3 regions of the Hungatella sp. L36 genome follow, and region 3 is predicted to be linked to each of the others. Evidence: predicted binding sites of a transcription regulator. Region 3 holds the regulator's gene; each other region holds the start of a gene.
The links. The regulator HrcA, encoded in region 3, represses chaperone genes, less so after heat shock. The targets are predictions, from matches to a motif close to TGTTAGCACTCNNNNNNNNNGAGTGCTAACA.

Region 1 (4,267 bases), 230 kb from region 3:
TGCCGCTGCTGCCGCAAAGAGAACCAGGATTCCGAAAATTCCGAGCAGCGGGGATACAGCAACAAAGAATGCCACCACACATACCAGAACCATCAATACCTTGACAAGCATCATATAAGCTGGTGCTTTTCGTTTTACGAGCCATTCTGCATACATTTCATTCATAGACTGATGTCCTTTCTTCTGTGAAGGGAGATGATATAGTTCACGGTCCGCATCCCCGGAGGGCGATGATCTTACAGGTTGTACTTTCCTGAACAAAGAATCCGGCAAGCCGGACTCGCGCCGGAGCGCGGTCGCTTCAGCGGCCATATTTTCTTAGCGCGTTGTGCATCACCCGGAGGTTTTTTGTATCACAGGATGAACTTTCCTATGAAACAAAATAAAGAGGATCTGCAATGCAAGCACTGCAAACCCTCTTTTCATTACGCATGCGTCGCTTTTGCTTCCGTTATTACATCATATCCATTCCGCCTGGAGCCGGAGCTGCAGGTGTTTTTTCTTTTATATTAGCAACAACGGATTCAGTTGTCAATAAGGTAGATGCAACACTGTTCGCATTCTGTAATGCGCTTCTCGTAACCTTGGTCGGATCCAGGATACCAGCCTCGATCATGTCTACGTATTCTTCCTTATAAGCATCAAAGCCTGTGCCAACCGGAGCCTCTTTTACCTTGCTGATAATAACGGCGCCTTCCAGACCTGCGTTTGCCACAATGTGGTATAACGGAGACTCCAGAGCCTTAAAGATAATCTTTGCACCTGTCTTTTCTTCGCCTTCCAGACTGTCAATCACTTTCTGAACGTCCTTCATAGCGTGGATATAAGCGGAACCGCCGCCGGCGATAACGCCCTCTTCAACGGCTGCTCTTGCTGCGGATAAAGCATCTTCCATACGAAGCTTTGCTTCCTTCATCTCGGTCTCGGTAGCCGCACCTACGCGGATAACAGCGACACCGCCGGATAACTTCGCAAGTCTTTCCTGTAATTTTTCTTTATCAAAATCAGATGTGGTCTCTTCAATCTGACCCTTGATCTGGCCGATTCTTGCTTCGATCTCGTCTCTGCTGCCTTCGCCGTCTACGATAATGGTATTTTCCTTCTGAACCTTAACGGATTTTGCACGTCCAAGCATATCCATTGTGGTGCTCTTTAATTCATAGCCTAACTCTTCGGAAATTACCTTGCCGCCTGTTAAGATAGCGATATCCTGAAGCATCTCTTTTCTTCTGTCGCCGTAGCCAGGAGCCTTAACAGCTACTACATTGAAGGTACCTCTTAATTTGTTTACGATTAATGTGGTCAGAGCCTCGCCCTCGATGTCCTCTGCAATGATTAAGAGTCTTGCGCCGGACTGTACAACCTGCTCTAATAATGGAAGGATCTCCTGAATGTTGGAAATCTTCTTATCTGTAATGAGGATATACGGATCGTCTAAGTTGGCTTCCATCTTCTCCATGTCGGTGCACATATAGGCGGAAACGTATCCTCTGTCAAACTGCATACCTTCTACTAAGTCTAACTCCGTCTTCATGGTCTTGGATTCTTCAATGGTGATGACACCGTTGTTGGAAACCTTCTCCATCGCATCAGCTACCATCTCGCCGACTCCATCGTCTGCTGCGGAGATTGCCGCTACTCTCGCGATAGAAGCTTTGCCCTTAATCGGCTCGCTCATCTTTGCGATTGCTTCTACAGCTGCCTCAGTAGCTTTTCTCATACCCTTTCTTAAAACGATCGGGTTAGCGCCTGCAGCCACGTTCTTCATGCCTTCATTGATCATCGCCTGAGCCAGTACCGTCGCTGTAGTAGTACCATCACCTGCTACGTCGTTGGTCTTTGTCGCAACTTCTTTCACAAGCTGTGCGCCCATGTTCTCATATGGATCTTCCAGCTCGATCTCTTTTGCAATGGTCACACCATCGTTGGTGATCAGCGGAGCGCCAAAGGATTTGTCAAGAACAACGTTTCTTCCTTTCGGTCCCAATGTTACACGAACTGTGTCTGCTAACTGATTTACGCCGGCTTCCAGTGCTTTTCTGGCGTCTACACCATATTTAATCTGCTTTGCCATGATTTCATTCCTCCAGTTTCTTTCTATCTATCGTTTTTGTTATGATTTCGGTATTGCCTTAGGGATACGGTTTATTCGATCACAGCCAGGATATCGTTCTGCTTTACGATAACCAGCTTGTCATTTTCGTTTTCGCCTTCCACTTCGGTTCCTGAATACTTGGAAAAGATTACTTTATCGCCGACCTTTACCTGCATGGTTACTTCCTTGCCATCAACCAGGCCGCCTGGTCCAACTGCGATTACTTCCGCCTGCTGCGGTTTTTCTTTTGCCTGACCCGGTAAAACGATTCCGGATTTCGTCGTTTCCTCTGCAACCAATGGTTTTAATACTACCCTGTCAAATAATGGTACTAATTTCATTGCAATTCCTCCTCATACTGTTTCTATTGATTCTTTCTTTTTGTTTCGCAATGGAAACTTCTTTTATTCACATACTAAGTTATATCACTCATTATTAGCACTGTCAATAGTTGAGTGCTAATTTTATATATTTTTTACAATTTCGTTCCATAACTGAGAGCATTTTCCCGTTCCTACATAGTTTATAGAAATTTTCTTATTATATACCTTTATTTTTTTCTTTATAAGTATTACAATAAGAATCAAATGAAAGGAGTGTTTCACATGGCAAAAAAGGGTAATGGTTTTGGGAAGTTAGTGGCTTTCGCCACCATCGCGGGTGCCGTTGCGGCCGGTATCTCTTATTTTACGAAATATAAATCTTTCCATAAAGAACTGGAAGAAGATTTTCATGATTTTGAAGATGACGGGAATGATGACATTTCCAAGATTGACAGCACAATGAACAGGAACTACGTATCCCTTCACGCAGACAAAGATGAATTCAAGGTAGCCGCCGCCGATATGGCCGACGCAGCCAAGGATGCAGCTTCTGCCGCGAAGAACCTCGTGAAAGACGCAGCCAGCATCGTGAACAGCACGGCCAGGGAAGCCGCTTCCGCAGTTGCCGATACCGCCAAGGATATGCTTGATTCCGCCATGGACCGTTCAGAGGACGACGAGGAGGAAGAAGATATTACCGAAGACGGCGGACTCGACTACGCAGCCGGCGCCACAGAAGGGTTCAAAGAAGAACCGGAGCAGGCCGCAGATACAGAAGATAAAGAAGCAGACTCAGAAGAAGTCGAAGAGATATATGAGGGAACCGGAGATGCATTGAAGAAATTTGCCGCAGAGGAATCCACTACGATTGTGGAAGACACGGCAGACGAACCATAATGAATTAAAATCAGCCAACCGGTAATCAGACGGCGCAGAGTGGTATTCCATTCTGCGCCATTAAATTTACATTTTAAGACTACAATTTAAGTTTACAATTTAAGATTACAATTTAAGTTTACATATTAATAAGAAAGAGTCCCGAAAAGTGAATGCCACTCTCACGATTCCATTTCCAGGAATCCGCCTTCACTCTTCGTAACTCTTTTTATCTGTTATTCCCGCACAAAAATCGGGGAAACCCAGGCGGTGTCTCCATTTCTCAAGTGCACCCGGAGCCGGTAGCAGCTTCCCGCCTCCAGTGTCACCTTCTTTTCATACTTCATCGTATACGCCTCTTCCGGCACTGCCTGGCGGATTCTGGTCTTATAGGCGTTGTGCCAATAGAAATCATCGCGGTAGTGTTCCACATTTCCAAAGACCTCTGCTGCCAGATCCATGCTCTCCTGATACTGGGCAAGAATTCTCGAGGATTTCATCAATTCCTTAAGCGTAAAGCGGTAGACGTAGCGGTCCACCTTCAGCACGATCTCATCCTCCGGCTTTCCCTCCACTTCAAACACAAAACCTTCCTTCACGACCGTACTCGGTCCCATCCAGTGGCCTGTGGTGGTGCTCATATAGGTAGTCATATGGAATTCACAGGATTTCTCCGTCACATTGCAAAGCTCCTGACCAAAGCTGTTAAAGCATTTCTGCACCGAGCAGAGACGGCCCGGAACTTCCAGAGACCCAACCCATGTTTTCATCAGACGGTCCTTATAAAACTTGGGATTCGGCCCCCAGCCAAACTCCACTGCAAACTTATACTTTCTTACGCCGGTATACTCAGTCTCTTCCCAGGTTCCCGCATGAACCGCCATGGTATCCAGAACATTGTTCCGAAGGATCTCTACCCGGTCAATGGCGTCCGCCGCCTCAATGGCAAATGCAAGCGTCCCTTCTCCCGGCT
Region 2 (4,267 bases), on a different contig from region 3:
GCAGACGACTACATTACGAAGCCCTTCGGCACCAGCGAGCTTCTGGCGCGCATCCGCACCGCACTTCGCCACGGCAAGCCGACCGTCAGCACCGGGGATGGGACTCTCGTTCAGCCGCCGTACCGCAGCGGTGATCTGGTTATCGATTTTGACAAACGCCTCGTCACGCTGAAGGATAAGGAAGTCCACTTAACCCAGATTGAGTACAAGCTGGTCTCCCTGCTGGCCGAGCAGTCCGGGAAAGTTCTCACCTATGATTACATCATCAGCAGAATCTGGGGTCCATTTGCGGACAGCAACAATCAGATCCTGCGGGTCAACATGGCTCATATCCGCAGGAAGCTGGAGATCAATCCGGCAGAACCTCAATATATTTACACAGAAATCGGCGTTGGATACAGAATGCGGGAAAGCGAAAATTAATCGCTTCCCCGCATTTTTATATTCGTCTTCTGTTTTCTGTGCTTCGTCTTTTCAATGCGTTTTTTCTTCGCTTCTTCCTTCTTCTCGCTGATCTGGCGTGCCCCCTCCTCGTCTACCAGCTTCATGGTCTTTACGGCGTAGACTCGTCCGTCGTCACTGCGCTTCATGCGGATCTTCCCCTTTAAGTATCCGTGCTCCGGGCAGACGCCCAGGGCAAAGTAAAACTTCTGATTCACGGAGAACCAGCGGACCTTCTTTCTGAGCATACGGTTGCAGCGGTAACAGATTAAATCGGTGACCGTCTTGTCCGCGATCGCCTCCTCTTTCGTCTCAAATGTCCTCGAAATATATTTGGAGTATCCGGGAAATATGAGGTAGACCTCCTCTTCCTTACTCTCCGGAAGCCGGTAATAATCGGTGGACCAGTATTCCATCACCCGCTCAAAGTCCATGGCTGCCATGACACGCCCCGTGTAATGGGCATCGTCAAGCGCGCGGTGGAAGGGACGGTCTTCCCTGATTCCCAGCTCCCGGGCCGTAATATCCAGCGACTGCTTCTGTTTTCCGTCTCCCTGAAGAAGGCTGTAGAGCTTCTGGACATCGTAATAGAGAAGGGGCTTGTCGAAAGGAATCTCCACGCCGTAATACGCCATGTTTCTCTGCAGCTCCGTCAAGTCCATGGACCCCCAGGTACAGAACACGCAGTCGTCCCCGCACCATTGGAGAAAGTCCCTGATGACAGCCACAAACGTCTCACCGTTGCGTTCCAGCTCGGCCATGTCCATATGGGTTACCTCGGAGATCCGGTAGTGCATCTGCGGATAGACCCGCGGCCGGATCAGACGGCAAAACTGCCCGGTCTCCTGAAACGCTTCATCCAGGCGGACCGCTCCGATTTCTATAATTTCAAAAGGAAAATGGTCAATCGTCCCCTCTTTTCCGTCAGGGCTCTGATTCCATTCCAAATCCAGTACAATATAATTCTTCATAAAATTCTCCTTTGTGCTATTATATGATAGTTTATCCATTCATACAAGTTCATGCCTCCTATTTCAAACAATTATTTTTTGCTTAATAACGGTCATTATGGAACAAGCCCTTTAAATTGTATTTACAATATGAATTTTCTGTGAAAAAAGCATAAAATTAGCACTCTTCTGTTGACAGTGCTAACAAATGGTGCTATAACGTAATTGTAACAAAAAGGAGCACCACAATGAAAAAGGTGGCCGACTTTTAACCATATATGTGCTGCCGACAAGGTGTCAACACATATAAGAAATTCATTTTAGGAGGAATGACTTATGATGATGCCTAGTATTTTTGGAGAAAACTTATTTGACGACTTTATGGAAGATGCTTTCAAGAGCCCGATCTTCGGGAAACGGGAAAAGAATCTGATGAAGACCGATATCAGAGAGAATGAAAACGGCTATGAACTCGATATGGATCTGCCCGGATTTAAGAAAGACGAGATCACCGTCAACCTTCGCGACGGCTATGTAACCATCTCCGCTGAACGCGGTATGGAACGAAGCGAGAAGGACGAGAAAACCGGTAAGTACGTTCGTCAGGAACGCTACAGCGGTTCGTGCCAGAGAAGCTTCTATGTCGGCGAGGGTGTGAAACAGGAAGATATGAAGGCGCGCTTCGAGGATGGTATCCTTCATCTGGAATTTCCGAAGACCTCCCAGAAACAGGTTGAGGAAACGCACCGCATCTTAATCGAATAACAGGCAAATCCCGGGACGAAAAAGCCCTCCATCCCGGAACAGGGCGGGCCGCAGAAGACGGCCCGCCCTGTTTTAACAAAACACCGGTATCCCAATGTCCAATTACAAAAGGAGAATTACTATGATCTGGAAAGAAATGAAACGCTCATACCTTGTCATATCCATCTGCGCCGCGCTGCTGGGCCTTCTGCTGCTTCTGCTGCCCGGACCCACCCTGGCGACGGCCGGCATCTGTACAGGCGTCTGTTTCATCGTCTACGGCGTCACAAAACTGTTTGAAGTTACCCGGTTCAGAAACCGCTTTGCCAATTACTGGCTGCAGTGTGTGCTGGCGGTTCTGCCCATCGTATTCGGAGTCATTTTCCTTTTTAAACCGCTGGCCGCAACCTCCATACTTCCGCTTATCCTCGGCGTCTTTCTGGCCGTCTATGGAATTTTGGGCCTTAAGACCTCTGTGAAGCTTAAAAAGTTTGGCCTGGATTCCTGGTGGTTTAACTTAATCACGGCTGTTTTAACCATCCTCTTAGGCGCTCTGGCTATCTTCAATCCTTTTGCCACGGCTGCTGCCATGGTCATGATGATGGGCGCTATCCTGTTTACACTGGGTGTCTTCCACGTGGTGCAGTACTTTGTAGCCTCACACCGCTTTAAAAAGGTCGGAAGACAGATCTCCGAGCTGGAGAAGGAATGGGATTCCTTCGACTGGTTCTGGTTTTAATATTACACCGAAAACTGCTCCACCTCCACGGGCTTGCTGTAATAGTAGCCCTGGATGGTGGTGCAGCCGTAGGCCTTTAAGAGCTCCAGCTGTTCCTTTGTCTCCACCCCTTCCGCCACACAGTCCACATGAAGGCTGCGGCACATCTCTATGATACACTTCACAACGATCTGATTCTTTTCATTCCCCACCAGATTTTCAATCAGCGACTTATCCAGCTTCACCTCATCAAAATGCATGATGGACAGGATGGACATATTGGCGTAATCCGCCCCAAAGTCGTCCAGCGATATGCGGAACCCCGCTTTCCGCAGCTTCGATCCGACAGCCTCTATCACCTTGTGTTCGATATCCCCGATACTCTCCGTGATCTCTATCATTACCAGGCTGCTGGGTACATCATATTTGTTCTTAATCTCTGTCAGCATCTGGAATAAATCGCTTTCCAGCAGAGTAATTCTGGAGAAATTCACGGAAACGGGAATCAGGGGCCTGCCTTCCGCTTTCCACCTGGAGAGAAGCCGGAACACCTCCTCCAGCATATAAAAATCGAGATACCGGATAAGCTTCATCTTTTCCAGCAGCGATACAAATTTGACCGGGGACTGCAGCTCATGGCCCGGCGCCTGATACCGCGACAGCGCCTCCACAGAATGCACCGTTCCCGTCTCCGGATCGAACTTGGGCTGAAGATAGAGACGGTAATATCCCTGCTCCACATCGTGGACTAAAAGCTTCATCCCTTCCGGCGAATAGTGTTTGCGTACGTCGTCACTGTTCTTGTAGTAAATCTGTTTATTCACCAGCATCAGCTCTTCCGCGTGATGCAGAAGCACATCGAGATCGGTTAAGTGTTCCACCCACGTGGCACCCAAGGATACTCCGTTGGGCGTCTTCGAATCCAGCTCTATCCCCATCTCCCTGACATGCTTCATGAAGACCTCATACTCCTGGTTCATGGCGATGATCACGAACTCGTCGCCGCTTAGGCGGAAGATCTCCCCATCGGGGAAACAGGTCCGCATGACCGCAGTGACCGTGATGATGGTTTCATCTCCCCTGGAATGTCCGTAATCCTGATTGAGCTGTTTCAGTCCGTTAATGTCCGCTGTGATCATTCCACAGGACTCCCCGTACTTTCTCTGCACCCCGTTCTGGTAGCGGACGAAGCTGCTTCTGTTTAAGAGGCCGCTCAGCGTATCGTGCCCGGCCTCGAACTCCAGCCGTTCATAGAGGCGCCTCTTCTTAATCTCATTTGCAATATTATAGGCGATGGAATCCAGGAAACGTATGGTGTCCTGGTTGATATTCGGATTATCCACCCCGATATATCCGCAAAATGCAGATTCATCTTCAAACGGTACGGCAAACAGACTGTGAGCGTTCCGTCTCG
Region 3 (4,267 bases):
GACACTGTGTACCTTCGGGCTGGAGAGCTTCATTCCTGATGCGTAGGCTTCAACGAGATAGGAACCGTCTTCATACGATTCCCACGGTACGATCACTTCAAATCCGTAATTGCCGGTTCCGGTGCCTTTCCTGACCAGGTCTTCCCGGTAGTCATCGGCGGGAGCCGTGTACTCGGCCTCTGTCTGTCCTGTCGCCTGATTGGTGACTGTGACCTTGACTTCTACCGCGGAAGCGGGATCGGAGCTGTTCCAGGCCCAGCCCCGGACGCTGTCGCCCTCCACACAATCCAGAACTCCGGGTGTCTGCCCTGCGAGAGCCGGGACGGCGGTACCTAATAAAAATGTCATCATAAGTAAAGTTCCGAAGAACAGTTGATTTCGTTTCAATCGTTTCATGTAATAAATACATCCTTTCTTTTTTACTAGCTGTAACATATTTTAATATATTATAAATATATGTAACAGTTTTGTAATAAATGAGGTACAAGTACACATTTTACACTATTTTCCAGATTTGTCAAGGATATGAATAAAAAAATAGAGACGCCCGATGTTTTATAAGGCGTCTCTATTCGTTCTGATGTGTTGATTGAAAGGTTTTTCTTCTTATATTATAATTCAGGATCTACTCCGCAATTGCCTGAAATACTTCCTGTTTTTTTACTCCATAGTCCAGTGCTTCCTGGTGGCTGGAGAAGTAGAGATCCACGGTGTGGCCGTCCACTCCGCTTCCGATGTCCTCCACCGTATAAACGGTTTCACCGATCATCACCTTTGTTCCAAGGGGAAGTACGGTGATGTCTGCTGATATGGTGTGGTTTGCCTGCGGCACGGTACCGGAATAGGTGAGGCCGCTGCCGCCGGAACATTTACTGCATCCACAGTATCCGGTGGTCTTGAAGATCCCGAGGGACTCTCCCTTTTTATATCCTCCGAAGGTTTCTTCCACCGGTTTCTCCTCTTTTTTCGGAATTCCGGGGCCGATCTCCTCGCTGGTGCTTTCAGTTTTCTTTAAAGCTTCTGGTGCCGGTTTGTATTCCAGGGAGCCGGTAAGAAGTGTTTTCTCATCTCCGGTTACCAGGCAGGCTTCTACTTTATAAGAGGTTCCGCCTATTTCTTCCCAGCTGATCTTATAGTCAAATGCACGGCAGCCGTCTCCATAGGACTTTCCTGCCTCTTCGCTGTAGCTTTCTTCCGGTACTGTGATGACCTTTGCCGCTTTGGCGGCTCCGTCTTTGTAAATATGCAGTTCAACCGCTGCCGTCTCGTCGGATTCCGCGTTGTCCTTCAGCCACCCTGTAATATGGTTTCCATCCACGGCCGTGAGAGCGCCCTTTTCTTCGGCAGCCAGAGCCGTCATGGATAAAAACAGGGTACAGAGGAGCGTCACACACAGCATCAGAAGAAGCTTTCCTGATTTCTTTTTCATGATTTACCTCGCAATATTATGATTTTTCCGTGAAATATGATAGAAAAATGCGTTGTTATGGTGTATCAATTTTCATTATATTACAAAACTGTTAAATGTCAAGGAAATACTGGCAATACGTTTGTAACATTTGTCACAGTTCCCCGCCCCCGCCCCTGCCGCCCTCTGCATCCTGTTCGGTCCCGGCTGGCTCCTGGAACGGCAGCGAACAATTGTCTTACTTCAATAAAATGCTTTATAATTTGTAAAGAAGAAGTTCACAGAAAATTCTCAAAAAATTTTCAATCGAATGTATTGACAAATGAGGGAAAAAAGAATATATTATGAAATGAAGATGTTAGCACTCCCAAACGTTGAGTGCTAACAGGAAGGCTCAGAAAGGAAGTGTGGCGGGTTGAACGATAAGGACCAGTTGGACGGCCGTAAGGTTACGATCTTGAAGGCCATTATTAAAACGTACTTAGAAACCGGCGAACCGGTTGGTTCCAGAACTATTTCCAAGTACACCGATCTGAATTTAAGTTCAGCCACGATCCGGAATGAGATGTCTGATCTGGAGGAGCTGGGATACATTGTACAGCCGCATACGTCGGCCGGGCGGATTCCCTCCGATAAGGGATACCGTTTCTATGTGGATCAGATCATGCAGGAGAAAGAAGAAGAGTTTACTGAAATCAAGGAACTGATGCTAAAGCGTGTGGACCGGGTCGAGCTTCTGCTGAAGCAGATGGCGAGAATCCTGGCGCAGAACACGAATTACGCGGCTTTGATCAGCGCTCCCCAGTATCATAGAAACAAGCTGAAATTCATCCAGCTGTCCAAGGTTGATGATGGAAAGCTTCTGGTGGTCATCGTTGTAGAGGGAAATATGATTAAGAACACCATGATCCCCATCAGCCAGCAGCTAAGCGATGAAGGGCTTTTAAATCTTAACATTCTTCTTAATAATGCCTTAAACGGGCTGACCATAGAGGAAATCAATCTGGACGTGATCAGCAGATTAAAGGAGCAGGCCGGCATACACAGCGAGGTGGTCGACCGGGTTCTCAACGAGGTTGCGGAAGCAATCCGGGCGGACGACGATGATTTGCAGATTTACACCAGCGGCGCCACGAACATTTTCAAGTATCCGGAGTTAAGCGACGGAGAGATGGCGAGCCGTCTGATCGGTACGCTGGAACAGAAAGAACTCCTTCAGGAGCTGGTCGATGATGTGAACAGTTCAGAAAGCAGTTCGGGAATTCAGGTCTATATCGGCGAGGAAGCGCCGGTGCAGACGATGAGGGACTGCAGTATCGTCACAGCGAATTACGAGCTGGGCGAGGGCTTGAGGGGAACGATCGGTATCATCGGTCCAAAGCGTATGGACTATGAAAAGGTTTTGAATACGCTGCGGAATCTCATGACGCAGCTGGATTCGATCCTGAAAAAAGATGAAAGGTGAAGGGAAGAACAGTGAGCAGCGAAGAGACGAGAATAGAAGAGGAACTGGTAGAAGAGGCCATGAAGGCTGAAGACGCCGGTTCCGTTGAAAAGGAAATAGAAAAAGGCGAAAAAGAGGCCGCGGAGACAGAAGCGTGTGCTGAGGACGCCGCTGAGGAAAAAACCGGAGAAGAAGAGCCGGCAGAAGAAAAGCAGGCAGAACCGGAGAAAAAAGGATTTTTTGGAAAGAAGAAAGAGAAGAAAGATCCGAAAGACGCCAAGATAGAGGAACTGACCGACCGTCTGCAGCGGAATATGGCCGAGTTCGATAACTACAGAAAGAGAACAGAAAAAGAAAAATCTGCCATGTTTGAAATCGGCGCCAGAGACATCATTGAAAAGATACTTCCGGTTGTCGACAATTTCGAGAGAGGCCTTGCAGCCGTTCCGGAGGAGGATAAGGGCGCTCCGTTTGCAGAAGGAATGGAAAAAATATATAAACAGCTTATGAAGACGCTGGAGGATGCAGGTGTAAAACCGATCGAAGCGGTGGGTCAGCCATTTGACCCGAATTTCCACAACGCAGTGATGCATATTGATGACGAATCCCTTGGCGAGAATACGATCGCCATGGAACTTCAGAAGGGTTATACCTACCGGGATACCGTGGTGAGACACTCCATGGTTCAGGTAGCCAATTGACTGTGAGCATTTAACGAGGTCTATTCGAGTTTAGTGCGAACGTCGTTCACGAATCTTAGCGAGGTTCTTTCGAGCTTAGATGAGCTGAACATTAAATGATAAAATTGAGAGTAAAGACAATTATAGGAGGAAAAAACTATGGGCAAGATTATTGGTATTGACTTAGGTACTACTAACAGCTGTGTGGCTGTTATGGAAGGTGGAAAACCGGTTGTTATTCCGAACAGTGAGGGTGTAAGAACAACACCATCTATCGTAGCATTTACAAAAAACGGTGAGAGACTGGTAGGTGAGCCTGCAAAGCGTCAGGCGGTTACCAATGCGGACAGAACCATCTCTTCCATTAAGAGACATATGGGTACAGACTACAAGGTAGCGATCGACGGAAAGAATTACACACCGCAGGAAATCTCCGCGATGATTCTGCAGAAGTTAAAAGCAGACGCAGAGGCTTATCTGGGCGAGAAGGTAACAGAGGCCGTTATCACGGTTCCTGCATACTTCAACGACGCACAGCGTCAGGCAACCAAGGACGCAGGCAAGATTGCCGGCCTTGATGTAAAGCGTATTATCAACGAGCCGACGGCAGCAGCGCTGGCATACGGCCTTGACAATGAAAAAGAGCAGAAGATCATGGTATACGATTTAGGCGGCGGTACATTCGATGTTTCCATCATCGAAATCGGCGACGGCGTAATCGAAGTACTTTCTACA

Region 1: a site for HrcA is predicted at 2,529-2,559, ahead of H8S80_RS13810 (co-chaperone GroES). Genes of this name have one in related genera too.
Region 2: a site for HrcA is predicted at 1,568-1,598, ahead of H8S80_RS27155 (Hsp20/alpha crystallin family protein). Genes of this name have one in related genera too.

The regions. Positions count from the first base shown of each region.
Region 1 is NZ_JACOPC010000005.1:19,108-23,374, forward strand. It holds gene H8S80_RS13800 (DUF6106 family protein) at 1-165, opposite strand, end outside; gene groL (chaperonin GroEL) at 455-2,074, opposite strand; gene H8S80_RS13810 (co-chaperone GroES) at 2,146-2,436, opposite strand; gene H8S80_RS13815 (hypothetical protein) at 2,701-3,315, shown strand; gene H8S80_RS13820 (PHP domain-containing protein) at 3,531-4,267, opposite strand, start outside.
Region 2 is NZ_JACOPC010000015.1:171,365-175,631, forward strand. It holds gene H8S80_RS27145 (response regulator) at 1-423, shown strand, start outside; gene H8S80_RS27150 (3'-5' exonuclease) at 420-1,412, opposite strand; gene H8S80_RS27155 (Hsp20/alpha crystallin family protein) at 1,728-2,156, shown strand; gene H8S80_RS27160 (HdeD family acid-resistance protein) at 2,278-2,874, shown strand; gene H8S80_RS27165 (bifunctional diguanylate cyclase/phosphodiesterase) at 2,877-4,267, opposite strand, start outside.
Region 3 is NZ_JACOPC010000005.1:245,401-249,667, reverse strand. It holds gene H8S80_RS14765 (3D domain-containing protein) at 1-396, opposite strand, end outside; gene H8S80_RS14760 (3D domain-containing protein) at 626-1,429, opposite strand; gene hrcA (heat-inducible transcriptional repressor HrcA) at 1,824-2,873, shown strand; gene grpE (nucleotide exchange factor GrpE) at 2,933-3,553, shown strand; gene dnaK (molecular chaperone DnaK) at 3,692-4,267, shown strand, end outside.